Regions from separate parts of the Ruminococcus sp. RTP21484sp1_RTP21281st1_A8_RTP21281_210402 genome, predicted to be linked through region 2. Evidence: a T-box and tRNA genes for the amino acid it is inferred to sense, from the RefSeq annotation. Region 2 holds a T-box; the other holds one or more tRNA genes.

Region 1 (16,505 bases), on a different contig from region 2:
AAATACATCCACTACAGAAATGAATGGTGCAAATCCGGAAGACTCTGCAAAAAACAGTGCTGGAGCAGAGAATGAAGGCAGTGCATTTTCCAATGAGGCTCACAAAAAAGCGAAAAATTCCTGGCTGCTTCCACCGTCAGATTCTGAGGAGGATAAACCGGTGAAGCTTCTTTGCAGAAATAAGAAAAAGAAAGAAGTCATGGCAGCACTTGGAAATTATGCCCAGTACAAGGAGAAAGAAGAGGATACTTTCGTTGCTGCAGTGCAGGTGGATGAGACCTCTGAGTTTTACGGATGGCTTACAGGCATGGGGAAAGATGTAATCCTTATGAAGCCTAAGAAGTCAGTTCAGGCTTACCGTGATTATCTGAAGGGAATCCTGAAAGAATATAAGTAAGAATACTATTTGAAAAAGCTTGAAAATAGAGAATGATATGAAGTTACATAGAAAGGAATTTTTATGAAAAAGCAAATTGCAGGACTTCTTACCGGACTTCTGGTGTGCAGTGCTTTTCTCACAGGCTGTGGTAAAAATGAAGCCACCGAGGCTGTAAAAGAGAGCGTTGAGGACGAAAATGAGGGCACTGGAGACACGAAGGACGCTGACAGCAAAAAGGATACGAATAGAAAGTCCGATAAACAGGACAGTGATAAAAGTGATGAAAATTCAGAAGAAAGTGAGACAACTGAAGCCCCGGAGGAAAATCTTGATAAGGTGGGGGTTCTGCTTCCGGAAGAGGGAGAGGATATCAACAGCAGTCTGGAGCGTACAGAACTGAAATCACGTCTGGAAGAGGCAGGTTATGAAGCTGCTATGTATTTTGCCGGGGACGATTCTGACACCCAGGCAGAACAGATCAGGGAGCTTCTTCAGGATGAGAAACTGAAAGCACTGGTAATTTCACCTGTTGATCCATATGGTCTTACAGATGTACTGGAAGAGGCTTCTGAGCTCTCAATTCCGGTGATTGACTATGACAATCTGATCATGGATACGCCCAACGTGAAATATTTTGTCACTTTTAATATGCGTGCAATTGGAAAAGAGATTGCCAAAAATATTGTAGAGAAAGAAGAACTGGATAAAGTCCGGGAAGACAGAGGTGCCCGTACCATAGAGTTTCTTATGGGCTCTCCGGATGATGACGCCTCGTTATTCCTGTTTAACGGAATAATGGAGGTTCTGCAGGAGTATATTGACGATGGTACCCTGATTTGCCGTTCCGGCCGTGTGACTTTTGATGAAACCAGCATTATGGATCAGAATACAGATACTGCGAAGAAGCAGCTGAAATCTGAGATAGACGAATTTTATTCTCTGGAGAAAACTCCGGATATTATCTGCACTGCTTCTGATGATTTTGCTCTGGCAGCTCTGGAGCTTCTGGAAAAAGAGCAGCTCCAGCCTGGTGATGAGAACTGGCCTCTGATCACAGGTGTAAATGCAGATGCAGATGCTGTTAAAAGTGTGGCAGAAGAAAAAATCGGTTTTACAGTCATGATGGATCGCCGGGATCTGGCAGAAGCACTGACGAAGCTGGTGGAAACCTACCTGAATGGGGATGACGTTGATATCAATAATTATTCCCAGTATGATAATGGTGTGAAGATCATTGGAACGGTTACCTGTGATGGAAAGCTGATCGATAAGGATAATTATCAGATTCTTGTGGATAATGGATTCTATCTGGCAGAAATGATCGCGCCGGAAGCCTCTCCTATGCCTGTTCCCGAGGAAGTAAGTCCGACACCGGAAGTGACAGTGACGCCGGAGGCGAGTCTTACACCGGAAGGTGGTGAGCCTGAGAAAAAGAGCCAGGTAATTCCAAAGGATGAGCCTGAAGTGAGCACAGAAGAAGTTCCGGCTGTAAAGGATGGAGAAAACCAGGAGAGCAATAGCAAGCTGCAGAGTAGTGGAAAAGCATAAAACGGAAGTAAAATGAAAATACGTAAGTAAAATGAAAATACCAGTAATCGTTTGGTGATTACTGGTATTTTTGCTCCTAAAAATTAATCGCGGAAGGTTAGGGAATCATCTGTCATGGAATCAATGATAGCCAGAGATTCCAGACGGACACCCATATCACGGATCTGTTGTCCGCCGTGCTGGAAGCCCTTCTCAATTACGATTCCGGCACCTTCAAGAGTAGCTCCGGATTTCTTTACAATATCGATCAGTCCGAGAAGAGCACAGCCATTTGCAAGGAAATCATCAATAAGAAGTACGTGATCCTCCGGACTAAGGAACTTCTTGGAAATAATAACATCATAAACTTTCTTATGGGTAAAGGATTCAATCTTGGTGCAGTACATCTCGCCGTCCAGGTTTACACTCTGGGATTTCTTGGCAAATACTACAGGAACATGAAAATACTGTGCTGCAATACAGGCAATGCCAATACCGGAAGCTTCAATAGTGAGGATCTTGGTGATGGGGCAGTCTGAGAAACGCGCCTTAAACTCCTTACCAATCTCATTGATCAGGTCAATGTCCATCTGGTGGTTCAGGAAACTGTCTACCTTTAATATATTGCCTGGTTTCACAACGCCATCTTTCAGAATACGTTCTTTTAAAAGCTGCATGGCTATATCTCCTTTTCGCTTCATGTCGTTTCGATTTTAGTATTTCTATGATACGACATTCTCTGAAGAAGTTCAATTATTTTTGACAAAAAAGTACAAAATATCTATAATGAAATTAATTTATGGAAAAAGGATTAGCTTTATTGTGAAAAACATCTGCAGTCAGCCGGATAAACAGTAATGCAAATGCGGGAGATGACAAAGGAGCAGATAGTTTTACAAAAAAGAGCAGGTGAGAATATGAAAGAGTATGAAGTAATCTGGGAAATTTTCAACAAATGCCCCAGGAATCAGATGCGGGATGTGTTTGTAGATGAGGTGGAGATAGAAGACCCGGAAGAATATGTAAAGAATAAATTTAAGGGAAAAGAAGTAACCTATGAGAAGACGGTTCTGGAAGATGGCACCATCATATTTGACATCCAGACCTCCCAGATCAAACAGAGATGTTCCTTTACGGAAATATAAGCTGCAGGTCACGAAGCGGATTTTAAGCTACTGCTTACAACAACGACCTTAGAGCATGTTTGAAAAAGACTTTCCGCAAGATGTGCGTCACAATTTGTGGGAGATTTTGTCCGGATGAGGGCGCCGTAGCGGGCTACGGCAACCGAATTCAGACAAAATATACCGCAAAGTGGGGCGTGCAGATTGCGGGAATGATTTTTCAAACAGGCTCTAAGGCATATTTTTTAATACAATCATCAGAAATAGTGCATATTTAAGGGAAGTATGTTATAATAAACGGACGTGCTTCAAAAGAATTACACCAGTCAGAAACCATCCACAGAACACTGTTGGATATGCGAAATGGTTGGCAAATACAGGAGGATGACATGATAGAAGAACATTTAGAGAACCACCTGCATGAAGGCGAGGAAGAGCATATGCATACCCATGTTCTGGAAGATGGCACCACTGTCATGCATTCCCATGGAGAACACGGACATCACCACAGTCATGCACAGACCAAGGCTGTACTGAACCGGCTTTCCCGTGCAATCGGGCACCTGGAATCCATCAAACGTATGGTGGAAGACGGCCGGGACTGCAGCGAAGTGCTGATCCAGCTTTCCGCAGTGAAATCTGCTATTAATAATACAGGCAAGATTATTTTACAGGATCACATTGAACACTGTATTGTGGATGCGGTAGAGCATGGAGACAAGGACGCCATCAAGGAACTGGAACGTGCAATTGACAGGTTTATGAAATAAATAAGGAAAAAGGAGATAGATAAAAATGGCAAAAGAATGTGACAGCAAGACTTGCGACAAATCAAGCTGTGAAGGCTGTGCCAGCAAGAAAAATCCGCAGAGCATGCAGGCTGCAATGAATGCAATGTCCAATGTAAAGCATGTGATCGGTATTGTAAGTGGTAAAGGCGGCGTTGGAAAATCCTTCGTGACAGCATCTCTTGCAAACAGAATGGCAAAGAAAGGCTATAAAGTAGGAATCCTTGACGCAGACATTACCGGACCATCCATCCCGAAAATGTATGGCCTGAAAGGCGCTGCCCAGGCAAACGACAGCGGTATTTTCCCTATGGAGACCAAAAACGGAATCAAGGTTATGTCCATTAACCTGCTTCTTCCAACTGAGGACACTCCGGTAATCTGGCGGGGACCGATCCTTGGCAACATGGTAAAACAGTTCTGGACAGATGTTATCTGGGGTGATGTAGATTACCTGTTCGTAGATATGCCACCAGGAACAGGAGACGTTCCGCTGACTGTATTCCAGTCCCTTCCGATTCAGGGAATCGTGATCGTAACCTCTCCACAGGATCTTGTAAGCATGATCGTGAAGAAGGCATACAATATGGCTGGAATGATGAAGGTGCCGGTTCTGGGCCTTGTAGAGAACTACAGCTATGTGAAATGTCCAGACTGCGGCAAAGAACTGAAAGTATTTGGCGAAAGCCACATTGACGAGATTGCCGCATCCCTGAATGTTCCGGTTCTTGGCAAAATGCCAATCGACCCGGCCTATGCAGCCAAGGTTGACGAGGGCGCCTTTGATGAGATCGATAATCCGTATATTGAAGCAGCAGATGGAGTTCTGCCACAGTAAGAGGCTGGGAGCACTATAGAAAAACACACAAATTGTGGCGAACATTTTGCAAAAAAAGATTCTGTGTAAAAACAAGATTGTAACATCCTGTTTTTACCAGAATCTTTTTCTTTTCTTTATTTCTTACTGCGGTAAGCCTCTGCTTCCCAATGGGTAATGAAATAAGTGATCTCATCTGTCATCTGAAGCGGACCGCCGAAGCTTTCTGCATAGACAGCAAGCTTGATGGCATCCTTAGCAAGAAGCTGAGCCTTGGCAGCTTTCCCCTTGTCATCTTCCATAATAAATGCACCAACGCCCTGAACCAGGATCAGTCTTGGTTCTTTATCATTTTCAGCCATAAATGCATCCAGTGCTTCTTTTGCCTGATCAATGTTTTCAACAAATAACGGATATGGACCGCAATATACAATGTGATCAGGGGTGAATGGTTTCAGAAGCGGTGCGGCAGCTTCTTTATTTTTTACAAAATTATCTGCTTCAGCAGCCGGTACAACCTCTACAGCATGTCCGAGCAGCTGGGAAAGCTTCTGTGCAGCAGCCTCTTTTTCAGGGGTAACAGCATCACTGACGTCAGCTGTTCGTTTTACCTGTTTTTCAAGGGTGGAGATCACGCCATCAAATAAAACACCAATCTCTTCTACGGTATTTGCAGCTACGAAAATACCGTGATTCTGAAGCAGAAGAACCTGAACATCTTTTCCAAATTCTTCTTTATAAGCGTTCATTTTCTCATAACAGATACGTGCAAGAGTGTATCCTGGTTTACAGATGTCGATCCAGAGAACCTCTTTTCCAAGAAGCTGCTCGGAAAGTGCCTTTGCGCCATTGCCGCAGGTCAGACCGTTTACAAGAGTAGGATGAACATGCAGTACATAGGTATATGCAAATAAATTGTGGAGTAATGCTTCCACGCTTGGACGCTTGGTCTTATCTGCATCTGTTACTGCCGCCATTACATCTGCAAGATAGGCAGCTTCACGCTCTGTGTCATTTCCCGGATACTCTGTTTTCATGATCTCATTGAGACGGGCGCGGCTCATCTCAACGAATTCCTCTGCCTTAATGGTGGCAAGCTGTGTACCGGAGCCCTTTACATACAGTGTGGTTTCATCTTTGACAGAAGTATTTCCACCGCCTGCAAGAACGTAAGCAGGATTGCTTCCGTAAGTGTTTGACATTTTTACCAAAGTTGAAAGATCCATAAAATTTAATACCTCCCATTGTTTTTTTCATACATCTACATTGTACATGATATGGTAATATTTAGCTATCAAAATATGCTAAAAAGAAGTAGTTTTTGTGCTTTTTGATGAAAAATAGTCAAAAAACTTCTGGGCAGCCTGGGATAAGGGAAGGCTTTCGTGATATACAAGGGCCAATTGTCTGGGCGGAAGCTGCTGCTTCAGGCTGACCTCTATCAGAGAGGTTTCCTGTCCCCGTAAAGAAGCCAGCATGTAATCCGGAACACAGGCAATTCCAAGACCAATGCGTGCCAGATCAATAAGCAGATCATTGCTGTTAAGCTCAACCTCCGGAATCAGATTCTGTCTGTGGGATGCAAAAAACTGATGAAGATATTCACTTGTTGTGCTTTTGGACGAAAGGGTGAGAAGAGGATATTCCATCAGCTTCTTTATTTCCAGGGCTTTTCCTTCAAGTGGAAAGAAGTCCGGATTGGCAACAAAAATATCCCGAAATTCTTTTACCATCTGTACTTTTGTGTGTGCGGTAAGCCGGGAATTGGGAAGATTGCTTACGATCAGGTCCACCTGACGGTTTTCCAGAAGCTCCACGCAGCCCATGGAGGTGCTGTTTGTGACCTTGATCCGCACTCCGGGATAATCCTGATGAAAGCGCTTCAGGTAGTCAATCAGAAAGTACCGGCAGATGGTATCGCTTGCCCCTATCCGAAGCTGCCCCTGAAGTCTGTCTTCCTCAAGAAGCTGTGCCTCTCCCTGGGAAAGCATTTCCAGGGCCGGTTTGACATGCTGGAAAAGTATTTCTCCCTCAGGGGTAAGGGAAACCTTCTTGGTGCTTCGGAAAAACAGTTCCCGTCCCAGCTTTTTTTCCAGAGCCTTGATTCCCTGGCTTACTGCAGACTGGGAAATGAACAGCTGGCGGGAGGCTTCAGAGAAGCTTAAGGTGGTGGCAACGTAGTAAAAGCATTTGTATAATTCAAGATTGATATCCATATATAAATCCTCCAAAATCAAACTCGTTACTGTCCACTCCGTGACCAGTAACACGCTTCGCGATGCACAGAAAGACGAACCTTCTTGTGACAAGCACAAGAAGTAGCTCTGCTATGACTGATGTGCCTTGTTTATTTACATATAGAAGTAATAGTAATAAAAAATATAAGATATATTAATTTTACTTATGACAAAACCTATGATACTATAATAAACGAAAATGTGCAAGAATGGCTGCAGTTTTGCGCAGTCATCCAATTTTTTCAAAATGAAAAAGCACACCACACTATGATTTCACATTCACGAAAGGAGTTTTCCAATGAGTAACGTAAGACGAGTATACGTAGAAAAGAAACCATCCTTTGCCGTAAAAGCCAAAGAACTGAAGCATGAGATCAGCTCTTATCTGGGCATTAAGACTGTAACAAACGTGCGGGAACTGATCCGCTATGACGTAGAGAATATTTCTGATGATGTATTTGAAAAAGCATGCCATACCGTATTTGCCGAGCCTCCGGTAGATGACCTTTATCTGGAGAAATTCGAGGCAGCAGATGGCGCACATGTTTTTTCTGTAGAATTCCTTCCTGGACAGTTTGACCAGAGAGCCGATTCCGCTGTACAGTGCGTGCAGTTCCTGGACGAAAATGCACAGCCAATCATCCGTTCAGCAACTACTTATGTGATCGAAGGTGACATTACAGAGGAAGAATTCGAGGCAATCAGGAATCACTGCATTAACCCTGTAGATTCCCGTGAAACAGGCCTTCAGAAGCCGGAAACACTGGTTACAGAGTTCAAAGACCCGGAAGATGTTAAGATCTTCGATGGCTTCCGCGATATGGAAGAAGCACCATTAAAGGAGCTTTACAGCTCCTTGAACCTTGCTATGACATTCAAGGATTTCCTTCATATCCAGAACTATTTTAAGAACGAGGAGAAGCGTGATCCATCCATGACCGAGATCCGTGTTCTGGATACTTACTGGTCTGACCATTGTCGTCATACCACATTCTCCACTGAGCTTACACAGGTGAAATTCGACGAGGGTGATTATAAAACTCCTATCGTTGATACCTATAACAGATATCTTTCCGACAGAGAAGTCCTTTATAAGGGACGGGACGACAAATTCGTCTGCCTGATGGATCTTGCTCTTATGGCTATGAAGAAACTGAAATCCGAAGGCAAGCTTCAGGATCAGGAAGAGTCCGACGAGATCAATGCCTGCAGTATTGTAGTGCCGGTTGATGTAAATGGAAAAGAAGAGGAATGGCTGATCAACTTCAAGAATGAGACACATAACCATCCGACAGAAATCGAGCCATTTGGTGGTGCAGCTACCTGCCTTGGCGGTGCAATCCGTGACCCGCTTTCCGGACGTACTTATGTATATCAGGCAATGCGTGTAACAGGAGCAGCAGATCCTACTGTTTCCGTAAAAGAGACTTTGAAAGGCAAGCTTCCGCAGAAGAAACTGGTTCGTGGCGCAGCTCACGGCTACAGCTCCTACGGTAACCAGATCGGTCTTGCTACCGGCTATGTAAAAGAAATCTATCATCCGAACTACGTTGCAAAACGTATGGAGATCGGTGCAGTTATGGGTGCGGCTCCAAGACGTGCAGTTATCCGTGAGAATTCTGATCCGGGAGATATCATCATCCTTCTTGGAGGACGTACCGGACGTGACGGTATCGGTGGTGCTACCGGTTCCTCCAAAGTACATACAGAGGCTTCTATCGAGGTCTGCGGCGCTGAGGTACAGAAAGGAAATGCACCTACAGAGCGTAAGATCCAGCGTATGTTCCGTCGTGAGGAAGTCAGCTATATTATTAAGAAATGCAACGACTTCGGTGCAGGCGGTGTATCCGTAGCAATCGGAGAGCTGGCACCTGGTCTTCAGATCGACCTGGACAAAGTTCCAAAAAAATATGCAGGTCTTGATGGTACTGAGATCGCAATTTCCGAGTCCCAGGAGCGTATGGCAGTTGTTGTTGCTCCGGAAGACGTAGAGAAATTCCTTGGTTTTGCAAACGAAGAGAACCTGGAAGCAGTTCCGGTTGCAGTTGTAACAAAAGAGCCAAGACTGGTGCTTTCCTGGAGAGGAAAAGAGGTTGTAAATATTTCCCGTGCATTCCTTGATACCAACGGTGCACATCAGGAGACAACTGTAGAAGTTGAAATTCCGAATAAAGAGGGCAACCTTTTTGAAGAGCGTCCGGACGTAGCGGATGTAAGAGAAAAATGGCTCTCCACACTGGCAGACTTAAATGTATGCTCCCAGAAGGGGCTTGTAGAGATGTTTGACAGCTCCATTGGTGCAGGAAGCGTTCTTATGCCTTATGGCGGTAAAAATCAGCTTACAGAGACTCAGGCAATGGTTGCAAAGGTACCTGTACAGAATGGAACAACTAATACTGTAACTATGATGAGCTATGGCTTTGATCCATACTTATCCTCCTGGAGCCCATATCACGGAGCTGCTTATGCAGTGACAGAATCTGTTGCAAGAATCGTGGCAGCAGGTGGTGATTATAAGAAGATCCGTTTCACCTTCCAGGAATACTTCCGCCGTATGACAGAGGATCCAAAGAGATGGAGCCAGCCATTTGCAGCACTTCTTGGTGCTTATGCAGCACAGATGGGCTTCGGTCTTCCGTCTATCGGTGGTAAGGACAGTATGTCCGGAACCTTCAATGACATTGATGTTCCGCCAACACTGGTTTCCTTTGCAGTGGATGTTGCCAAGCTTCAGGATGTGATTACACCAGAGCTGAAAAAGGCTGGAAACAAACTGGTATGGCTTCGCGCTCCGAAAGATCAGTACGATTTACCGGACTATGCGGCAATTATGGATCAGTACGAGAAATTACACAATGACATGCAGGCAGGCAAAGTGGTTTCCGCTTATGCACTTGACCGTCACGGCATTGCTGCAGCTGTCAGCAAGATGGCATTTGGAAATGCAATGGGCGTGAAGATTGAGCATAACCTGGATCCAAGAGACTTCTTTGCACCAGGCTTCGGTGATCTGGTTCTGGAGGTTCCGGCTGAAAAGGTTGGTCAGCTTTCCATCACATACACCGTGATCGGTGAAGTAACAGCTGATGGCAAATTCTCCTACGGAAATGCTGAGATTACACTGGATGAGGCTTACAAGGCATGGACAGGTACTCTGGAGAAGGTCTTTAAGACAACCTCTGGTGAAGAAAACGATGGACCAGTTGCTATGGCTGTAAAGACAGCAGATCCGGAAGCAACCTATGAGAATGGTATTTATAATACAAAGAATATTTATGTCTGCAAGCATAAAGTAGCAAAACCTCGCGTATTCATTCCTGTATTCCCAGGAACAAACTGTGAGTACGACAGTACAAAGGCATTCGAGAGAGCCGGAGCTGAGGTAGACGTTAAGGTATTTAAGAACTTAAGTGCAGAGGATATCCGTGATTCTGTGGAAATATTTGAGAAATCCATTGATCAGGCACAGATGATCATGTTCCCAGGCGGCTTCTCCGCTGGTGATGAGCCAGACGGTTCTGCGAAATTCTTTGCAACTGCCTTCCAGAATGCAAAGATCAAAGAGGCAGTTATGAAGCTGTTAAATGAGAGAGATGGTCTTGCACTTGGTATCTGTAACGGATTCCAGGCGCTGATCAAGCTGGGACTTGTTCCATACGGCGAGATCTGCGGACAGAAAGAGGATTCTCCTACACTGACCTATAACACCATCGGACGTCATATTTCTAAGATGGTTTACACAAAGGTTGTAAGCAACAAGTCTCCATGGCTGCAGAAAGCGGCTCTTGGCGGTGTATACTGCAACCCGGCTTCCCACGGTGAGGGACGCTTCGTAGCAAACGATGAATGGCTTACCAAGCTTCTTGCAAACGGTCAGGTAGCTACCCAGTATGTAAATCCAAACGGAGAGCTGGATCAGTCCGAAGAATCCAACATCAATGGTTCTACATACAACATTGAGGGTATCACAAGCCCGGATGGACGTGTCCTTGGTAAGATGGCACACAGCGAGCGTCGCGACAATGGCGTTGCAATCAACATCTATGGACAGCAGGATATTCAGATCTTTGAGTCTGGTGTTGAGTACTTCAAATAAATAAGTAAATAGGATTATAGGAGCTGGCATTTGTGAGTGAATAAATTGCAAATGCCAGCTTTTTCTATATTTATTAAAAATCTCCGACCGTGTAAAATATTACACATATCTAATATTCTTGTTTTTATGCTTAGTATTCACTCATCATGGGCGAAAAATTATATTCGATGAAATATTCTCCCTGCCTTTTCCATCTAATGTATGTAAAAGGAAATACAGCAATATATTTCGTGTACTGCAGAACACAAAAAAAGGAGCGAAAACCCTTATGGAAAATTTGGTGAAAAAGGCAAAAGCCGGAGATTCCGGTGCATTTGCACAGCTCATCCGGATGAATACCCAGAGCATGTACAAAGTAGCCTGGGCCTATCTGAAGAATGACGAAGATGTGGCAGATGCCATACAGGAAACGATTTTAAAGTGTTATGAGAAGCTTTCCACTTTAAAAAAGGATTCTTACTTCAAAACCTGGATGATTCGGATCCTGATCAATAACTGCAATGAAATGCTTCGGCACAAAGGCCGCGTTTTTCCTACGATGGAAATGGAAGAGGGAATCTTCGAGGAACCTGGCTATGTAGATTGTGAATGGAAGGAAATCCTGGCATCCCTGGATGAGAAGTACCAGGTGGTGATGCTTTTGTATTACAGCAAATCCCTTAGTGTAAAGGAAATTGCCGCTCTTCTGGAAATCAGCCAGAATACAGTGCTTACAAGGCTCTCCAGAGCCAGAAAACAGCTTCGTGCAGAGTATGAAGGAGGATATATTCATGGATGATAAATTGTTTGATGTTTTTTCAGAAGAAACAGAAGTGCCGGAATGTGTGCTCAGGCGTGTAAATGAGACCTTGGAAATGATAGAGAATTCGGCAGAGTCTAATAGAGGGTATCAGAAAGAAGAAAAAACGGGAAAAGTAATAAATGGCACTGACAGAATGGGAAAAATTGGTACACGGAAAAACTGGAAGCGCAGTTTGATCTTGACATTTGCGGCAGTGATGGTATTTGGTGCCACTGTTTTTGCTGCAGAGAAGTATATAGGCATTTCCGGCTTTTTCCAGGAAGTTGGAAATAAGATGCCGGAAGAAGCCAAGGAGCTGATTGAAAAAGATCCGGTGCAGCAGGAAGATGGAGATTCCATTCTTACTTACACCGTGAAGGAAGCCCTTTGTGATAAAAACAGTGTCCAGGTGGTGGTGGAAGTTACAGCGAAAGAAAGAGGCAAGTATCTTCTGGCAGGACAAGATGCCTTGAATGAGGATCCTGTAAGAAATCTTGGAATTGAAAGTGATAAGACAATAGAAGAATATGCCGCAGAAAAAGGACTGACCATCGTAAAGGTCGGAGCCAGCTTTGATTTTGATTCAGATCTGGGCATTGAAACAGCAGTGGGAAATTATCGAAATCTGGAAGATGATGTAGTAGATTTCTATTCTTCCGCGGTAAAGACAAATGAGAGTAAGAATCTTACCGTTTCTTGCATCGGAACTGCCACGCTTCCTGATGCTAAGTGCGTTGATGATGTGATGCGTACAAACATTACTTTTCAGCTGGAAGATAAGAGCCAGGGGAAAAGTATGACCTATGTGCCTGTGGATGGTGAAGGGATAACTGCAGATGGAAAAGTAAAGATCCTGTCCGCAGATATAGAAGAAACAGAAGTGGGCGATTACGTCACAATCCATTGCATCTTCTTAGAAGAGTGCGACAGTATTTCCCTTGATGTAATGGATCTGAATGGAAATCTGTGGCAGCTTTCCGACCTTGGCGGTGGTTCAGAGGTGGCAGAGTCTGGAAAAGAAGCCACCTTCCAGAGAAGCTATCAGAAAACGGACCTTGCCGACGAAATCGGAATACGGGGATATGACTATGAAACGAATACCACGTATGAGCCGGTAAAAATGAAGCTTAAAAAATAGAATAATCGAAAAAAGTCCCCATTCACTGTTTTTTGCAATTAAAACAGTGGGATGGGGACTTTTTTGATTTGTTAAATTAAGATTATCCGAACTTTCGCATATTACTCAGATCGGAAAAATCAATCATTTTGATTTCTTCAACGTTGCCGGTTGAAGCCATTGGGCAAACGGCGTAGTTTCGCGTCTCATTTCCTATAGTAAGCTTTACCACATAATGCCATATGGACCATGATGGAGAGCCAACCGGATAATCACCAAAGCAATAATGAATATCATCAAATCCACCGACTAATTCAGCGAACTCACCGAGAATTGCCGGTGATGTGCTAGAGTCCCAACGGTAAGTTACAAAAAATGGAGCATTGGGATCTGCTGCCAGAGAGACTGTATGATCGTTATATCTGGTTAAATATTTAAAGCGGCCTGGTTCTCTGAGGTAGGCACTTATAGCGTCCATCTTTTCAAAAGGAGTCATATCGGTAGTTGTAGTTTTGTTAATAATGTCAATCATCCATGCGTTTTTTGCCTGTTCATAATCCAGAACATTTAATGTCACTGTATTTGCAACCGTATAACCTGATAATGAATATTCCCTGAATTCTACAGTGTAGGTTCCTGCTTCGGAAAAATGCACGTATTTGATATAACCGCCTTTTACTTTCTCTAATGAAGTAGTTTCTGAGTCATTGTTTTCTAAAGGAATATCATCAAAGAAACGAGATGAACCACTTCTGTATGCGCTGGTCCGAGAGTCATTTCCATTAAAAATACAGGAAAAAGAGTTCGGATCCGGATTGTCTGTCTTTATAAAAAAAGGTTTGGGACAATCGGTGTAAATATCTGCCTTCTGTTTGTCCAGACCATAAATTTCATATGTATATTTAGCTGGTGCAGTTCCTTCTTTATCGTATGCAGGCAGATCAGCTTTGGGAATCGGTGTGGGTGTAGGAACCGGTGTGGATGTAGGCGTTGGTGTAGGTGTAGGGGTTGCACTTTGGTGGGTACTGTTTGTCTCTCTGTTTGTTGTGCAATGGCCTGTAGAAGACCATTTGGAATAGTATTTTTTTCCTTTAACAGTCATGTAAGTGCGGGTTTGCATATAATATGTAGTCCCGGCACGGAGGCCATTGAGACAAATTGTGTTGTTTTTGTTACCTTTGACTGTTATAGTTTTTGCATTTTTTAGTTTTGAATTAGTGGCATAGCGCAGCTGGTAACCACTGGTCTGGGAGGTTTGTCTTTTTACTACTACAGTTGCAGTTGCTGTTTTTGCATAGATATTCATTATCTGGGCTTTCGGCGGTAAAATAACAAACTGTTTTTTAGCAGTGCCGGTATAAGTGCCTTTTCCAATAATCTGAACCGTGTAAGTTCCTACTTTTTTGCAGCCTTTAGAGTACTTTACAATATAGTTTTTCTTTTCCTTCAAGACTTTTCCTTTATAAGTTACTCTTACTTTTGGACGCTGTACCTTTTTATTATAGGTAAGCTTTGTGGCTGATAATTTAATCCTGGTATTTTTCACATTTACCCTTGCTGCGGCAAATACCTGGCTTGAACTGCAAAACAGAAGCAGTAAAATAATGAGGCAGAGGTGAATCTGCCGGTGTAGATGATGATTTTTTTTCATGGCTTTTTACTCCTTTTATATGATAAGTTTATTGGGTTTTGTAAAAATATAACTATTTATGACCAGACCGTAGCAGCCATTTCTGATCGATTTTTTTCACTTCATCATCAGCAAACCGGATATGCAGTCTGACAGAATTGGAAAGCTGTACGACTTCCTCTACAGTACCTTCTCCGAATTTGGGATGAGTTACTACATCATTTACCTGGAATTTGACTTCGCTATGTTTGGCGCTTTTGTAGGCCTGTTCACGACGGTAGGTGTCCCGGATGGGAACTGTCTTGTCGTGAATAGGGTTTTTCAGAGCTTTGTCATAATCGTGCTTCAGAAGGCTTTCTCCGATCCTATAATAGGGTGTAGGCGCGGCGCCCACAAGAGAGCAACAGTATTTCCAGGCACTTCCATGCTTTCCTGCCTGCCAGTTGTACTGCGCCGGTATTTTCATATTGTATTGCATATAATGGGCGTATTCGTGCTTATAAAGATCCAGGCGATCCTCTTTGGAAAGAGGCTTCTTTACGGCATAACCAATAAACAGAAGGGAAAAATAGAAGCTTTCTTTTTCGTGAGCAGAAGCCGGGGTATAAGAGCCAAGTACAGCTTCATCGTAACCAAAGCGGATAGGTACAGAAGCCCCCCGAAGACCAAATTTGCGGTCAAGAGTCTGGAACAAAGCGCGAATCTGAGCTTCGTGGATGGTAGTTTCATTATCAAGAAGTTTACGAGTGGATGGGTCAATGTTCATGCAGGTACTCCTTTATGTAAGATCATTGTGGGCAAAAAAAAGATGCTGCAATCTGCAACATCTACAATAGCGAGAGGGGGATTCGAACCCTCGACACCGCGGGTATGAACCGCGTGCTCTAGCCAACTGAGCTATCTCGCCATATTCATTTCATAAGTATGGGGCCTACAGGGCTCGAACCTGTGACCCTCTGCTTGTAAGGCAGATGCTCTCCCAGCTGAGCTAAGACCCCATATACAAACTGTGAAGTATCTTCTCTTCCGCAGCTCGCTTTGCTATTATACTATTAACTGTCGCAAATTGTCAACAACTTTTTTTAATTTTTTCAAAAAAATTTAGAATTATATTTTTTTACTATTTTATTGGAAAAAAAGAAAACTAGAGCCTTTCTCAAACATGCTCTGGAAACAGAAATTTTTATTTTGGGTCCTTATTTGCAAAAAGCGGAAAACAATTTGGCAAGTAAGGTTCTTTCCAAAATGAGAATTGGTGTTATACTGAGTCTGTAAACAAGAAGAGCAAACAAAAGCATACCGGATACCTGCAAGAAGAAAAAGAACGGACGCAGCGTATTCGTATGGTCTCATAAAAAAGAGCTCACAAACATGCCCTGAGATCATAATTGCGATCAGCTGACAATTGTTTTTCCTATTAGGAAACGTCAGTTGGCGATACGAAAAATAGAAGAGGAGAAGATGGTATGAAGATTTTAGATTCCAAATTTATGAAGGGCTTTATTAAAATGGCAGACGATGGTTTCCAGCAGGGCTGGCATGAGAGAAACGGCGGAAACTTAAGCTATCGTCTGAAAGCAGAAGAAGTAGAAATGATCCGTCCACGTCTGAATGCACCAGGCGAGTGGCAGCCTATCGGCACAGAGGTGCCGGGACTTGCAGGAGAGTTTTTCCTGGTAACCGGAAGCGGCAAATATTTCAGAAACATAGCAGTTGACCCGGAAGCCTGTCTTGCAATCATTGAACTGGATGACAAGGGGGTTAATTACAGGATCCGTTGGGGACTGGTAGAAGGCGGCCGCCCAACCAGCGAGCTTCCAACCCACCTTATGAATCATGAGGTAAAAAAGAAGCTTACAAACGGCAGGCATCGTGTTATTTATCACGCACATACAACCAACACCATCGCATTAACCTTTGTTCTTCCACTGGATGACAAGGTATTTACAAGAGAGCTGTGGGAGTCTGCTACAGAATGCCCGGTTGTTTTCCCGGATGGTGTAGGTGTT
Region 2 (16,505 bases):
AGTTCTGCTGAACATTATGCTGACTGGGGAACATCCCTCCAGGAAGCTTGCCAGCGGAAGAATGGGCAGGATCGTCCAGCGTTGTACCATGGTAAATCCGGAGAAAAGATACAAGAATATCCTTCATCTGATGGAGGTTTTGTAAAGCATAAAAAGCTTATGGTCTCTGGAAAAAAGCCTGTAAATTTATAATACAAGATGGATAATTACTTACTAGAGTGTGTTTGAAAAATCATTCCCGCAATCTGCACGCCCCACTTTGCGGGAGATTTCACCGGAATTCGGTTGCCGTAGCCCGCTACGGCGCCCTCATCCGAGCGAAATCTCCCACAAATTGTGACGCACATTTTGCAGAAAGCCTTTTTCAAACACGCTCTAGCTGTAAGGTATGTTAACCATAAATATATCGTAATAGACCAGCTAGTTATAGTCAATACCTAAAAGACAAAAAATAGATATTTTTCTTTTATGTTTTGAAACCTAAAAATGAGTAACTTTAACAAACGTAAATCACTTGGATTTTCGTCAAGAAGCTCCTATGGTTTTATATAGCTGCATCTTTATGCAGCTGCTAAAGCAGGTCTTTGATACTGCTTACAGTGTTCTTCTGGTGACCGAAGCTCAAATGCCTTTTCATCACGAAGAACAGCAAATACGATGTTGCAGACTTTATGCATTACAGCACCGATTGCAACCATCTTAGGCTTTTGTCCAGACTTTAATTCGTAATACTTACGGAGGTATGGATTGATGCCCTCTCCATTACGTTTTGTACGAATGGAGGCGAGTGCTACGGCAAAGATAGCACGGCGCGCGATTCTGGAGCCACGTTTGCTCATATGTAACTGAGTGCCAACGAATTTTCCAGATTCATTTACTTCAGGATCTAATCCGAAGTAAGCAAAAAGTTGTTTTGGATTACGGAATGCTGAGAAATCACCTATTTCGCACATGATTGTTACAGCAGTCAGAAAGCCAACACCTGGGATTGTATTTAAAAGTTTAATCTGCTGAATAAACTTCTCGTTTTTATTGAATGTAATCAGCTGCCTAATACGATTCAGTATGGAATCCAAAGCAGAATCAAGCTTTTCAACAAGGTCCAAAGTTAAAAAGATATTGAAGTAGATACTGTCTATTTGACATCCAAATGTCTTTGCAGCATTAGCTGCAGCACAGAGTTTCTCATATCTTTCAGAAGCTTTGGCAAGACCTTTTCGTGAAGCTTTTGATATTTTTTCAATCATGGTCTTCTTATGACCACGAAGTATCTTGTCTGGAGTACCGTACTGGCGAAGAATCATTGTTGAGGTCTTGCCGGTAACATCACAGAAAACGTCAAGATACTGAGGAAACACGGTATGCAGGTCTCCTTTAAGTTTATTGATATGAGCAGAACGCTCATCAGTTAAATCGTAATACTTACGGGTAAGGCTACGCAGTTCAAGAACCAGCTTTGCTGGGAACTGGGAAACAGGAATATCTTTTGATAATCCTAGTTTGGCAATACCTTTAGAATCGATTTTATCATTTTTTACTTTTCTGATATTTCCATTCTTAGTAGAATGTGTAATAATAGGATTGATTATGGACGCGTTAAAACCACAATCAACAAGATAGCAGAAGAGCGGGAAATGATAAATCCCAGTGGATTCTAGAAAGGTGCGACTTTCTAAGGAATACAGCTCTTCTGCTTTTTTAATTTCAGAAACAGCTCGTTCCAAAGAATCCTTATTATTGTGAGTAATCTTGAAAGGTTTCAAGATCACTGTTTCGTCTGGCGCAAGAATTGTCATAAAGCTAAAAGCTGAACCGACATCAATGCCGACGGAAATATAGTTTTTGTTATGCATTATATGCTCCTTCCGATAGGGTTCCATAAAAAACAATGAATACACTACCTGGCGCGTTATACGGGTATAGCTTAATTGCTCCCAACCAGCCTAAAACATAAATTTTCATTGATGGAATGACAGTCTTAAGTTACGGGTATTACTGGACATAAGCCAGCTCCCTAGGAGAAAATCGTCCTTTTCCCTATCCAATGGAAAATAATACCTTATGTAACAGACATAGTCTAGGAGTGAATAATCATACAAAAATGTATGTAACTTATACACGTATCTATGGTTGGAGTGATTATGGAGGAGAATCCTCTTACCAACCAGGATATAGATTAGAGAATATGATGTGGATGACCTTATTGGTCTATGACTACATCATACCAGGAGAAAAATATGAGTAAAAAATGTATAAAATGCGGACAGCCTCTTTCGGACAACGCTTCTTTTTGTCCTCACTGTACAGCAGTCCAGAAGGAAAAACAGGAGATAAAAGCACCGAAACGATGGAGAAAGGCGGCTTTTGGAGCAGCTGCTGTGGTAGTGCTTCTGGCAGCTGTTGGAGCAGCTTTTTCCCTGCATCACCGTCCGAAGTCCTATGAGGGAGGGGCGCAGGTGGTTTATAAAGACAAAGGAAAATCTTATAAACTGCTGTTGAATTTTTCCGAAGATGATGGAGTAACAGGACATGCCCAGGGTGAACGTACTGATACATTGGCACAGGGAATGGAGAGTGCCCTTCCATGTCAGCTGTATGTTCTGGATCAGGAGACTGGAGAACTGGCGTGGGAAGAATTTACAGAAAAGGTAGTTTCCTGTAAGGTGGATACAAAACCTGGAGAAAATTCCCGGAAGGTAGATTATGTAGAACCGGTTCATAACGAGAGTTTTCCAAATGCAGCATATGTTTCTGATATTATTTATACCTCAGACAGCGGTACTAACGATATCTTGTGGAATCTGACGATGAAAAACGGAGATACGATTTCTCTTAGCACACGGCTTACCATTGAAAAGCAGGCAGCAGTTACCTATTTTTCAGAGGATACGCCTATGGAGACCACAGAGGAACTGAATGCATTGCTGGCTTCCATTGAGGAAGAGGTGTCATCGGAAATTCCGGTTTACCTTCATCTTCCGGCAGTAACTTATGATGGTGATATTGTTTTTGGAAATCATGTGTGGGGAATTTATGGCAGCTCAGACGGAGATGACGTGACTACTTTCACAGGAACCGTCAGCTTGCGCGGATTGAATGGAAATTACGCGGAAATGTCAGGAATCCAGTTTAAAGGGAATTCTGGAATTGGGGTGAACGCGTATTGTCTTACTTTACTTTCCAAATGCAGTTTTAATGGTTGGGATACGGCTGCAATTGCCAATAATGAAGCCTGGGTAAATGCAATGGACTGTACTTTTACCAATAATAAAATTGCACTGAAGTTTAACAGCAGCATGGCTTATGGTACAGCGCCCAACTATCTGAATAATACATTTACCGGAAATGGAACGGCGGTCTGCATTGAGAATCTACCTGGGAATGAAGTCCTTGATTTCGCGGGAAGTACTTTCTCAGAAAATGATGTGGACATTGATAATAAAGCAGAGCATTCGGTGGATACGGCGAAGGCAAATTTTGAGACTGCTTCGGAGTAATGCTCTGTGAGGGCTTTTTTATATAGCGTTCAAGTAATATTTTAATAAGAGTTTTAGGGTTACAGATTAATCATTTTGCGGTCTGTAACTCTTTTTATATTACGGCACAATGGCAGATGCCGCCGAGACTCCCTGCTGCAGTAGCAGAATCCTGCAAAGTATGATTTCTGTGCATCGCGAAGCGTGTTGCTGTGAAGGTCGTGAACAGTAATAATTTCTTCTTGTACTATGCTTTCAGGTAATTGCTTTCCTTCCTCCTATTATTATATGATAACTTATCAGTCTCAAATAAAATTACAAAAAATGGGGGTCAAAGGATGAAGAAAAGAACATTAGCGCTGGCGTTGGCATTGGGGTGCGTATTTATGTCTCCAACGCTTTCCTATGGGGAAGAGAATGCAGAGGTAGTTTCAGAAATAGAAGAGGATTCCAGTACGGATGAAGGAAACAATAACTCCTGGGGAAAAGTTGCGGTAGTAGATGACTTCGGGGATGCAACGGGGCAATCTGTTATAAGTACGGTTGTTTCCGGAACCTTTAGCAACACGGCAACAACCGGTAGTGATCTGCTTGTCACAGCATATATTAATTTTGATGAATTTGATTATTGTTATGATTTATCTTTTAAACTTTTAGAGTATAAGGATACCCCTGCTACTTATTTTTCTTCTGATTCTAAAGAATTGAAAATAAAAGTTGGAAGTATAAATACGGTATATGAATATGGTTTGCTAGGTGAGGAACCCAATGGCAATGTTTATGTCAGCGGATCTTCAGGAGAAGATATTGTGAAATGTTTATATGAAGGAAATGATATACGTTGTGTACTGAATCTTGGTTCATCTAAATATAGCTTTGCATTGGAAGCAGGCAATATCGCAGAGCTAATTGATGAAGGCGGATATGGTGCGCCGTTAGATGAGGAAGGCAGGAAGGAAAGAAAAAGTAAACATGAAATAGAAGAAGCGCAGGAAAGCAGCAGGAAAAAACAGGAAGCAGAGCTTGCACAGGCGGAGAAGGTTATAAAACCCAAAGATGATTTTATTGCTGCATATGTGAATCATACAGATGCGGATAATGACTATGAAAGTGGATTTTATTACTTCAAAGCTCATGCAGACGAGTTTGAGACTTTAACAGAAGAGGAATTATCCTCCATTTTTCCATGCAGATTCCGGTATTATACGGTCAACTGGGCAATTGGCGGAACCACTGGTGCCGGAGACCTTTATGAATATGACGCAGATGGTAATACAAAACAGCTTGGAAGCTTTGGAACAGATGACAGCTATCGCACAAGAGAAGAAATAAATCCCAACTGGCCTGAGATTAATGGAAGCTGGCGAATCGAAGATGGAAAACTGATCCGAACAATTACATCTGGAAATCAGGAAAAACGTTATATTGTGAAATCATTAGACCGTGACGGCTATTATTTATTATGCTTTGAAAGTGCAACCGGCGAGGTGAATGCGGTTATGATGATTGTTTTATATGATGAGAACAATATGCCGTTGTATGAATTTACAGAAAATTAAGTACAAAATAGCGAGAGAAGCTATGCGGGGAGGGACTGTGGTCAGCACAAATTAAACGAAACGGGAGAGACACATTTTGAGAGTTTTTAAGAGTGAAAAATGGGTTAGGGACACCTGATTTACATATTAAAAATGACGGAAGTCTGCCCAAAAAGGGAATCACGAAAGTGATTCCCTTTTATAAAAAGCTTTATTTTATGCGATTCCCCGGTAAAAATTATTCTCCGAAATATCTCTTAAGCAGACCAGCGAATGCTTTTCCGTGTCTAGCCTCGTCTCTTGCCATTTCATGAACTGTATCATGGATTGCGTCAAGGTTAGCTGCTTTAGCACGTTTCGCAAGATCAGTCTTACCAGCTGTAGCGCCGTTCTCAGCTGCTACACGCATCTCAAGGTTCTTCTTGGTGCTGTCTGTAACAACTTCACCTAATAACTCAGCGAATTTAGCTGCGTGCTCTGCTTCTTCATAAGCAGCTTTCTCATAATACATACCAACTTCCGGATATCCTTCTCTGTGAGCAACACGTGCCATAGCAAGATACATACCAACCTCAGAGCACTCGCCCTCGAAGTTTGCTCTTAAATCAGCAAGGATGTCTTCGCTGACACCTTTAGCAACGCCCACAACATGCTCAGCTGCCCATGCCATTTCATCATCCTGTTTCGTAAATTTCTCAGCCGGAGCCTTGCAGATTGGACATACTTCCGGAGCTGTGTCACCTTCATGAACATAACCACATACACTACATACCCATTTAGCCATAATTAAATTCTCCTTTTCTTATATAAAATTTTTATTTAGTTTTTAATAATAGTAATCATTACTGTTTTATGGTAACATATTGTTTCTTGCTTGTCAAGAGTTATTGAAACTTTTTTCTAACAGGATCGAATGTTCACTTAAAGTTTGGTGCTGTGGCCATTGCTTGTCGAGCGGCTGTAATTCCCTACAGAATAGCTATGATCAGAAAATGAAAAATTTATTCAACTGATTAGTGAGACTCTTCCTTCAGGCATTCCTTGCAAATTCCGAAAAATCTTGCTTTATAATCGGAAATCTGACCATCCTTAAAGTCAGCTGCAATACTCTCAAGGCTTTTATCAATATGTTCGCTGAATACGTCCATCACTCTGCCGCAGCGGGTGCACATAAAGTGACAATGGGGAACGGTGCGGGCATCGAATCGGTCTGCTCCGCCAAAGCTGGAAAGCTTCTGTATTTCACCCAGATCAGCGAGAAGAGAGAGGTTTCGGTATACAGTTCCAAGGCTGATGTTTGGATAAATCTGCTTCATATTCTCATAAACAAAATCAGCGGTGGGATGGTCGGTTCTGCCAGTAAGAAACTCCTTAATAGATTCTCTCTGGCGGCTGTATTTCAATGTGGCCATCTGATTCCTCCTTTCTCTCAATAATAGTAATTGTTACTGATATTAATATACAAGATAATTGCAAATTTGTCAATAGTAATTTGGCTAAATTTACACTAAAATTATAAATATTGCATCGCTGTAAAATGATAAATTTGGGTTTACAAACCCATTAAAATGTGATACGCTCTTTTATATGAATTTATAAGCCAAACCCATAGAAAAAGAGAGTACATTTGCGTACCGCATTACAGAGAATCCCCCGGGAGATGAGCAGTTAAGAGTTGCTTTTCCAGGCTGAGAGGGGGTGTGTATGGAACAGATGGAAGATGGCTTTGGAGGGGCGCAGTTGAAGTAATTTAGGCTGCGACAGGAACGCCTGTTATAGCGTAAGGGTATGAAGGTACCCGGTGAGATTCCCGAAGATGGTTTTTCCATCTGTACCGTGAGGCGGGAATGAATAGAAGTGGTAACACGGGATAACTCGTCTTCTCAGTATATTTGAGAAGACGTTTTTTTATGTTGTGACAGGAAGGAGAAGTTTAACCAGCTCTTTTTGTTACACAGAAAAGGAGGAAATACAATGAGTAAACCAAAATATTACATCACCACAGCCATTGCCTATACATCTGGCAAGCCGCACATTGGCAATACCTACGAGGCGGTTCTGGCAGACGCCATTGCGCGTTATAAAAGACAGCAGGGCTACGACGTATTTTTCCAGACCGGAACTGACGAGCATGGCCAGAAGATTGAGCTGAAAGCAGAAGAAGCAGGTGTTACACCTAAGGAATTCGTTGATAACGTATCCGGTCAGATCAAGAGCATCTGGGATCTGATGAACACATCCTATGACAAATTCATCCGTACCACAGATGAAGACCATGAGAAACAGGTTCAGAAGATTTTCAAGAAAATGTATGCAAAAGGGGACATCTACAAGGGAGAGTACGAGGGAATGTACTGTACTCCATGTGAGTCCTTCTTCACAGAATCCCAGCTTGTAGACGGAAAATGTCCGGACTGCGGACGCCCATGCGTACCAGCCAAAGAAGAGGCTTATTTCTTCAAAATGAGCAAATACGCAGACCGTCTGATTGAGCACATTAAGACACATCCGGAATTCATTCAGCCGGAATCCCGTAAGAACGAGATGATGAACAACTTCCTTCTTCCGGGACTTCAGGATCTGTGCGTATCCAGAACTTCTTTCAAATGGGGAATTCCGGTAGACTTTGATCCGAAGCATGTTGTATATGTATGGCTGGATGCCCTGACCAACTATATTACCGGAATCGGTTATGATTGCGATGGAGACAATTCTGAACTGTTTAACAAGATGTGGCCTGCCGACCTTCATCTTATTGGAAAAGATATCATCCGTTTCCATACTATTTACTGGCCAATCTTCCTGATGTCACTGGATCTGCCTCTTCCGAAGCAGGTATTCGGTCATCCGTGGCTTCTCCAGGGCGATGGAAAAATGAGCAAATCCAAAGGAAACGTTATCTACGCAGACGAGCTGGTTGATTTCTTCGGCGTTGATGCTGTCCGTTATTTCGTACTTCATGAAATGCCGTTTGACAACGATGGTGTGATCACCTGGGAGCTGATGGTAGAGCGTATGAATTCCGAGCTGGCAAATACTCTTGGAAACCTGGTAAACCGTACCATCTCCATGTCAAACAAATACTTTGGCGGCGTGGTAGAGAATAAAGGCGTAACAGAACCTGTTGACGATGATCTGAAGAGCTTCATTCTTTCTGTTCCTGCAAAGGTTGATGCAAAGATGGAGAAACTTCGTGTAGCAGATGCCATCACAGAAGTGTTCACTATTTTCAAACGCTGCAACAAATATATTGATGAGACAATGCCATGGGCACTTGCAAAGGACGAATCCAAACAGGATCGTCTTGCAACCGTTCTTTACAATCTGGTTGAGGGCATTTGCATTGGAACCACTCTTCTTGGGTCCTTTATGCCGGACACAACAAAGAGAATCCTTGGTCAGTTAAATGCTTCAGAGAGAACTCTTGAGGATCTGAAGACATTTGGACTGTATCCGTCAGGAAACAAGGTAACAGATAAACCGGAGATCCTTTTTGCCCGTATGGACATCAAAGAAGTTATGGAAAAAGTAAACGAGCTTCATCCACCGAAAGAAGAGCCGAAGGAAGAAAAGCCAGAGGAGAAGGTTGTAGATATTGAGGCGAAGCCGGAGATCACATTTGATGATTTCGCAAAGCTTCAGTTCCAGGTTGGTGAGGTTATTGCCTGTGAGGCGGTGAAGAAATCCAAGAAGCTTCTTTGCTCCCAGGTTAAGATTGGAAGCCAGGTTCGCCAGATCGTATCTGGAATCAAGGCTTACTATACACCAGAGGAAATGGTTGGCAAAAAGGTTATGGTAGTAACCAACTTAAAACCAGCGAAACTTGCAGGAATTCTTAGTGAGGGAATGATTCTCTGCGCAGAGGATGCTGAGGGAAATGTATGCGTAGTCAGCCCTGAAAAAAATATGCCGACAGGATCTGAAATCTGCTGATTTTGACCGGAAGCGTCCATCTGATATAGCCGGAATATAATATAATAGGTTAATATTGTTATAAAAAGGGACGAATTATGTGTAATAAACTAAGCCATTTTGATAAAAATGGTAATGCTGTTATGGTGGATGTCTCGGATAAACCGATTACCCACAGAACTGCAATTGCAACAGGTTCTATCCAGGTTGGAGCAGAAATCATGGAGCATCTTACTGCAGGCACTGTGGCAAAGGGAGACGTTCTTGGCGTTGCCAGAGTTGCCGGGATCATGTCTGTGAAGCACACCTCGGATCTGGTACCTATGTGCCATCCTTTGCCGGTTACCAAATGTACCATTGATTTCGAAATTGAAAAAGAAAATGGAATTATCCGCACTTTTTGCACTGTGAAGACAGACGGTAAAACCGGTGTGGAAATGGAAGCCCTTACAGGTGTTCAGGTGACTCTTCTTACAATTTATGATATGTGCAAGGCAATCGACAAGCATATGGTGATGACAGATATTCACCTGGTAGAGAAAACTGGCGGTAAGAGTGGGGATTTTTTGTTCAAAGAAATAAAAAATGAAGGGGAGAAAAATGAAGCGAGTAGCAATTATCACATCCAGTGATATGGGATTTCAGGGTAAGCGGGAAGATTTAAGCGGTCCGGCGATTCAGGAAATCGTAGAAAGAGAAGGCTATCAGGTAGTCTCTATGGATATTCTTCCAGATGACCGTGCCATGCTTTCTAAGAGAATGGCGGAAATCGCAGATGAGAATCAGGCAGAACTGATTTTGACTACTGGCGGAACTGGCTTTTCCCCGCGGGATGTTATGCCGGAGGCCACCGAAGATATTACAGAACGTAAGGTTCCGGGAATCCCGGAGGCCATCCGCGCTTACAGCATGACGATCACAAACCGCGCCATGCTCAGCCGCGCTACAGCCGGAATCCGAAAAAAGACTCTGATCATTAATCTTCCAGGCAGTCCGAAAGCAGTAAAGGAGAGTCTGGAATACATTATTGGAGCTCTTGGTCATGGTATTGAGATTATGACCGGGGAAGCTGGAAATTGTGCAAGGCAGTAAATATTCATAAATTTTATAGTAAATGAGAATCCCCTCCACTATGCAGCAGTTGCTTTTGTGGAGGGGATTCTTAGTTTGGGGGCTGACGAAGACTGCTTATGGCTGCTCTTTCATAGTTTTAAAATACTGGCTTGTTACAATCAGAGAGTTGTGCACCATATCTTCCAGTGCCTGATCTGTAAAATATGCGGCGTGAGGCAGCATAAGTACATTAGGCATAGAGTTTAAGATTGCCATTTCGTGATGTATAATCATCTGATTTTTGTGATCCCGGTAATAAATATTCCGGTCTCCATCAATTACATCAAGACCTGCTCCTGCAATATGGCCGCTTTCAAGTGCTTTGATAAGTGCTGTTGAATCAATGATGGAACCACGGGCAGTATTTTTTAGTGTAGGTTTTTCGCTGAGAAGCTTAAGGTCTATATTGTAATTCTGGTAATACTTCTCAAAAACAGGAAGTTCTTCCGGTTCAACAGCATATGCGATCATTTTCATCTGGTTTTTCATTTTCCGTCACTGTCCTTGGTATTGCCGGAAGCTGTGATCAGATCCAGTTTGGTAAGCGTGGTAAAAGCAAGCAAAATAAATGCACCGCCTCCGGCACCGTAAAAACCTGTGTAGGCACCTAATATCAGACCAATGAGTACCGCCCGGATTGCAAGCTGTCTTCTGGAAAGGGTGTCCATCTTGCTTTCTTCGCCTAAGCTTTTGTTGGCAAGGATGAAGACCGCTGCAACGGGAAGGAGTAGTACCATTATTATCTGCAGATATTTGGCTGAGAGGATCAGATTAAGCTTTGCGCCAAGGACGGAGCCGATGACAGCATTTATTCCTGCTATGGATGCAGTGAACCAGTAAACATGTCCGCTTTTTATAAATTTATAAAGTGATGTGAAGCCGCCGAGAAGACCGGAACACTGAAATAGAACTTTCAAAAAGCGGTTTATAACACTTTACTGGTATAATTTTTGTATGCTATAATTGTTGTATCTCAAAGAAAAATGAGGCAGAAAAATGATATTTGATACACATGCACATTATGATGATGAGGCATTTGACGAAGACAGAGATCAGCTCCTTTCTTCCATGAAAGACGGGGGAGTGGGCTGTATTGTAAATGTGTGCGCGTCCGTCGGAGGATTTGGCGGGACCTTGGAATTGATGAAAGCGTATCCTTTTGTGTATGGCGCAGTGGGGGTTCATCCCGACGATGCAGGAATTATGACACAGGATACTCTGGATGAGATCCGGCGTCTTTCCCATATGGAGAAAATGGTCGCCATCGGAGAAATCGGTCTGGATTACTACTGGCATAAGGAAGAGGCAGAGCATAAACAGCAGCAGGAGATGTTCCGGGCGCAGATGGACATTGCTAGGGAGGAGAAGCTGCCATTTATGATCCACAGCCGGGATGCAGCCGAGGACACTCTGGAGATTGTAAAGGAATATATGAAAAAAGATATGTTCGGAGGAATCATTCACTGCTTTTCCTACAGTAAGGAGATTGCGGCGGAATATTTGAAAATGGGACTTTATCTTGGCATTGGCGGCGTGCTTACTTTCAAAAATGCAAAGAAGCTGAAAGAAGTAGCTGCCATAGCGCCGCTGTCCCAGATCGTTCTGGAAACGGACTGCCCTTACATGGCACCGGAGCCCAATCGAGGCAGGAGAAATTCCTCCTTGAATCTGCCCTATGTTGCAGAAGCCCTGGCGCAGATCAAGGGAATTACTGCAGAAGAAGTAATTGCAGTGACGGAAGAGAATGCGAAGCGGTTATTATTCAGAGCATAAATTTTGACGGACAAGGAGACAAGTAGTGCAAAGTCAGTTAGTATTTCAGGAAAAAAAAGAGAGGGAACGACTGAGAAGACAGAATTTGCTGTTGTCACAGGCAGAGAAACCTGCGTTAGAGCATTTTTTTAAGGGAAAGTCAGAACTTTCTGTTCTGGATATTGGCTGCAATGATGGAGCCCGAACCTTTCACCGCTTTTCAGATGACAGGATTTCCAGGGTGATTGGCCTGGAGTATAATCAGCAGCTTGTGGAAAGAGCCAACAGTCAGTACGGAAATACTAAATTTTCTTTTTATCAGATGGATGTGGATCGGGATTCGTTTTCCGCGGATTTTCAGAAGCTATGCACGGAACCGGAAGACAGAGAATTTGATCTGATCTGTCTTTCTTTTGTATTAATGCATTTGCATGATGGGGAAAAGCTGCTTCGCACATTGAAGAATTTTTTGAAAAAAGGCGGAGTGATTTTTATCACAGAAAGCAATGACCGCATATCCACTTTGGCTCCAGATGAAAAGAATCTTCTTGGACAGTTTCTGGATATCTTAAAAGAGGACAAATACGCAGGAAAAAGAGAAACCGGTCAGGCCGTTCCCGGCTGGCTGACCAACTGCGGATACGATCATATCCATGTCTGGTGCAAGGGGATTTCCGCTGCCAAAGGCGAACAGCAGCAAAAAGAAGATATTTTCCAGACCTTTTTTTCCTATTTGCCCGAGGATGTGGAAATCTTGCTGGCGGAAGAACCGGATAACAGAAAATATCAGGACTGGCAGAACTGGCTGAAGAAGAATTATGAAGAACTTCAGCAGCTGATTCTGAGTGAGGAATCGGAGATTACAATGGGCATGCAGATTTTGTCCTGTGAGAAGGGAAGCTTATGACACAAAAGACAGGGAGGTTTGGGGCTTCTGGCAGAGAATTTTGTCTGTATTCATTGGAAAAAGAGGATATTGAGGAAACACTGCAGCTTATGGACAGGTGCGTAGGCGAAAATCTGTATCAGAAAGAAGAGCTTGAGCAGGCCATTGGAAGCAGTGAACGGGCATTCCTTCTGCTGAGAACTGCAGAAGGAGAGCTTGCAGGATATATTTATTACTATCTTACCAATGAGAAGCAGATTGCAGAGGATACCAGGCTTACGGAACAGAAAATTCAACAGGTATGCCAACAAGATACTTTGGCACCTGTTGGAAAGATCCAGTCTGTAGGAATAAAAGAAACATTTCGCAGACAGGGACTGGCAGTTTGGCTTATGAAGTATGCGTTGAGGCAGTTTGCGGAGAAGGGCATAGGGGAAGTGTTTATCATCTGCTGGAATGCAGGCGGTAAAGTTCCTCTGGAAAAGGCACTTCAGGAATGCAGGTTTGTTCATCTTTTTTCTGCAAAGATGATCTGGTATAATAAAAAAGAACTTTATTGTCCATATTGCAAAGGACGCTGCAAGTGTGATGCAGAGGTTTATTTTAAGAAAGTTAAGGAAAGGAATTGCAAATGAAAATAAAACTTCTTCCTAAATTTATACTTTCACTTGGCGTGATCGGTGTAATCCTTACCATTGCCATTTCTCTTTTCAGTTATAGAAGCTCCAGATCCTATCTGGAAAATCTATATGCACAGAGGGTAATGACGAACAGCAATAGTATTGCAGATATGATGTCGGTTTCGGATGTGAAGAAAATCCTGGCAGAAGGCGGGGACAAGACAGAAGAATATTCGGAAATGGTCACGCTGTTTAACAAGCTGAAAAAGGACGGCGATGCTACATATCTGTCTCTGGTTGTTCCGGATGAAGACAGTGTTCATTTCTACATAGATGCCCTGGTTGAGGAATTGGGAGATGATCCTGCGAATCAGATTGCCTATGGAAGTGACATTTTGTACACTGATGCTGCAAATCCTGATGATCCTGCTGACATGGAGAAATATATTACCATATGGAACCAGTATCAGCAGAATAAAGGTGTGGATCATCCGCTTGTGACGGACAACAGCTATGGCTATAATTACACGGGCATTTCGGTGATTCTGGACGAGAATGGAAAGGCTCTGGCAGAAATTCAGTATATTCTGGATATGAAAGAGGTCAGGAATTATCTGAATTCCTTTCTTATCAATATGTTTCTGATTTCTTTTTGCATTATCGCAGTGACGATGGCTGCGTATATTGTCTTTGTGCGAAAGACAATCACCAGACCGATCAGCAGGCTGGCTGATTTTACCCAGGAGATTACAGAGAGCGGAAAGTTTGAGAATCAGAGAATTACTATGAAAACTGGTGATGAGATCGAGGCACTAAGTGACTCTTTCAACTTTATGATGGAAGAGCTTGAAAATTACATTGCCAATCTGTCCAAAGTGACTGCTGAGAAGGAGCGAATCGGCACTGAGCTGGATATCGCCAGGAATATTCAGGCATCCATGCTGCCATGTATTTTCCCGGCTTTTCCGGATCGTAAGGAATTTGATATTTATGCAACTATGACACCTGCAAAGGAAGTTGGCGGTGATTTTTACGATTTCTTCATGGTAGATGAGACACATCTGGCAATTGTTATGGCCGATGTATCCGGAAAAGGTGTTCCGGCTGCGCTCTTTATGGTCATTGGAAAAACGCTTATCAAGGATCACACTACACCAGGAAGAGATTTGGGGGAGGTTTTCTCTACTGTAAATAATCTTCTTTGTGAGGCAAACAGTGAAGGCTTGTTTATCACTGCTTTTGAAGGTGTGCTGGATCTGGTGACAGGAGAGTTCTGTTTCGTAAATGCTGGACATGAAATGCCATTTATCTGTAAAGCAGGCGGCAGTTTTGCGGCATATAAGATTCGTCCAGGCTTTGTCCTTGCTGGATTTGAAGATATGAACTATAAAGCCGGCAGTATGACGCTGGATGTGGGAGATTTGATCTTCCAGTATACAGACGGTGTGACTGAGGCTACAAATGTAGAAAATCAGCTTTATGGAATGGAGCGTCTGGAGCAGGTTCTGAATCGTGTAAAAGACAGAACACCATCAGAAATTCTGCCTGAAGTGAAAAAAGATATTGATGCTTTTGTGGGAGAGGCACCGCAGTTTGATGATATTACCATGCTTTGCGTAGAGTATAAGGCGAAGATGGAAAAAGCATGATCGGGCAAAAAAAGGCTGAATTCTGGAAATGAGATAATTTCCGGAATTCAGCCTTTTTTAAATATGCTCTGGTCAAAAATCTATTTAGTACCAAAAATTCTGTCGCCTGCATCGCCAAGTCCCGGGCAGATATAAGCGCGGTCGTTCAGTTCTCTGTCCAGATGTCCTACATAGATCTGCACATCCGGGTGCACCTCATGAAGTCGTTTCAGACCTTCCGGAGCAGCGATAACAAACATACATTTAATGCTCTTTCCACCATGTTGTTTGATGAAGTTAACAGCGGAGATAGCAGAGCCGCCAGTTGCAAGCATGGGGTCAACCATAACGATGAGACGCTGGTCGATAGGATCCGGAAGCTTACAATAGTACTCATGAGGCTCATGAGTAACCGGGTCACGGTAAAGACCAATATGACCGATCTTGGCAGATGGAACCAGAGTGGTGATACCATTTACCATACCCAGACCTGCACGAAGTACAGGAACAACAGCAAGCTTCTTACCAGAAATCATAGGAGTTCTGCAAGTCTCAATAGGAGTCTCAACTTCAACATCCTCAAGGGGAAGATCGCGAAGAGCTTCAAAACCCATAAGAACTGCAATCTCCTCAATAAGTTTGCGGAATTCATTTGTTCCGGTCTCCTTATTACGAAGAATGGAAATCTTATGCTGGATCAGCGGGTGATCCATAATAAAAACATTGTCCATATCTGAAAAATTTGACATGATAAAAACCTCCGTAGTGTGATAAAGTTGCCATTGCCCTATGCAATAACAATCGTTACTGTTCACTCCGTGATCAGTAACACGCTTCGCGATGCACAGAAATCATGCATTCGCATGATTTCGCGCCGCACTTCTCGGATTTTCTGTGAACTTTGTTCACAAAAAACACCTCGCGGAACGTTACCAGTGAACAGGAACTAACAATCCCTTCAGAACCTTTTTTAAACGGGTTCCAGAGCGTATTGAAAATGCTCTATGGGAATACTGTAAAAATCATATCGCACTTTCTATAGAAAGTCAATAATTGTAAAAATTTGTCGCATACTTTATACTATAACAAGATTGCTGGTTACTGTTCACTCCGTTCACAGTAACGCGCTTCGCGATGCACAGAAATCATGCATTCGCATGATTTCGCGCCGCAATTCTCGGGTTTTCTGTGAACTTTGTTCACAAAAAACGCCTCGCGGAACGTTACCAGTGAACAGTAACGATTGCTGTTCACAGTATAGACCGTATTGGAAGAAATCATGCGAATGTATGATTTCTGTACAGTGTGAAGTGCGTTACCAGTCAGGTTGTGAACAGGCTCTAAGGGAAAAGGAGGAACTATATTTATGAAATTCAGAGTTGAGGGCATTTATGATGCCAAAAAGCTGGGAATCCCACAGATGCTGATTCTGGGGCTCCAGCATATGTTCGCCATGTTTGGCGCTACCATTCTGGTGCCGATCCTGGTAAACAACTATTTTCACGGCGAGGGCTTATCCATTCAGGTAACCCTGTTCTGTGCCGGATTTGGAACACTTCTGTTCCATGTACTGACTAAGC

What was found. A T-box is a leader RNA that pairs with one kind of tRNA and senses whether it is charged. The one in region 2 lies ahead of metG (methionine--tRNA ligase), so its partner is inferred to be a tRNA-Met.
Region 1: it encodes a tRNA-Met, which carries the amino acid that the T-box ahead of metG (methionine--tRNA ligase) is inferred to sense. The anticodon was not compared.

Annotation. Positions count from the first base shown of each region.
Region 1 covers NZ_JBCPGE010000026.1:431-16,935, reverse strand. The annotation lists gene AB5170_RS13045 (WYL domain-containing protein) at 1-397, shown strand, start outside; gene AB5170_RS13040 (substrate-binding domain-containing protein) at 461-1,927, shown strand; gene AB5170_RS13035 (xanthine phosphoribosyltransferase) at 2,011-2,583, opposite strand; gene AB5170_RS13030 (hypothetical protein) at 2,824-3,051, shown strand; gene AB5170_RS13025 (DUF6783 domain-containing protein) at 3,060-3,203, opposite strand; gene AB5170_RS13020 (DUF6783 domain-containing protein) at 3,144-3,308, shown strand; gene AB5170_RS13015 (metal-sensing transcriptional repressor) at 3,471-3,800, shown strand; gene AB5170_RS13010 (Mrp/NBP35 family ATP-binding protein) at 3,826-4,656, shown strand; gene AB5170_RS13005 (class II aldolase/adducin family protein) at 4,773-5,861, opposite strand; gene AB5170_RS13000 (LysR family transcriptional regulator) at 5,940-6,851, opposite strand; gene AB5170_RS12995 (phosphoribosylformylglycinamidine synthase) at 7,171-10,968, shown strand; gene AB5170_RS12990 (RNA polymerase sigma factor) at 11,237-11,746, shown strand; gene AB5170_RS12985 (hypothetical protein) at 11,739-12,887, shown strand; gene AB5170_RS12980 (hypothetical protein) at 12,970-14,517, opposite strand; gene AB5170_RS12975 (hypothetical protein) at 14,570-15,262, opposite strand; tRNA gene AB5170_RS12970 (tRNA-Met) at 15,330-15,403, opposite strand; tRNA gene AB5170_RS12965 (tRNA-Val) at 15,422-15,494, opposite strand; gene rhaD (rhamnulose-1-phosphate aldolase) at 15,963-16,505, shown strand, end outside.
Region 2 covers NZ_JBCPGE010000024.1:41,905-58,409, forward strand. The annotation lists gene AB5170_RS12560 (serine/threonine-protein kinase) at 1-145, shown strand, start outside; gene AB5170_RS12565 (DUF6783 domain-containing protein) at 207-335, opposite strand; partial or broken gene AB5170_RS12570 (DUF6783 domain-containing protein) at 285-395, shown strand; gene AB5170_RS12575 (IS110 family transposase) at 561-1,853, opposite strand; gene AB5170_RS12580 (zinc ribbon domain-containing protein) at 2,238-3,497, shown strand; gene AB5170_RS12585 (hypothetical protein) at 3,815-5,035, shown strand; gene AB5170_RS12590 (NADH peroxidase) at 5,253-5,798, opposite strand; gene AB5170_RS12595 (transcriptional repressor) at 6,028-6,426, opposite strand; T-box leader at 6,615-6,900, shown strand; gene metG (methionine--tRNA ligase) at 6,989-8,947, shown strand; gene moaC (cyclic pyranopterin monophosphate synthase MoaC) at 9,025-9,558, shown strand; gene AB5170_RS12610 (molybdenum cofactor biosynthesis protein B) at 9,527-10,018, shown strand; gene AB5170_RS12615 (NAD(P)-dependent oxidoreductase) at 10,115-10,528, opposite strand; gene AB5170_RS12620 (TSUP family transporter) at 10,525-10,956, opposite strand; gene AB5170_RS12625 (TatD family hydrolase) at 11,036-11,812, shown strand; gene AB5170_RS12630 (bifunctional 2-polyprenyl-6-hydroxyphenol methylase/3-demethylubiquinol 3-O-methyltransferase UbiG) at 11,838-12,698, shown strand; gene AB5170_RS12635 (GNAT family N-acetyltransferase) at 12,695-13,312, shown strand; gene AB5170_RS12640 (SpoIIE family protein phosphatase) at 13,309-14,946, shown strand; gene upp (uracil phosphoribosyltransferase) at 15,027-15,656, opposite strand; gene AB5170_RS12650 (uracil-xanthine permease family protein) at 16,292-16,505, shown strand, end outside.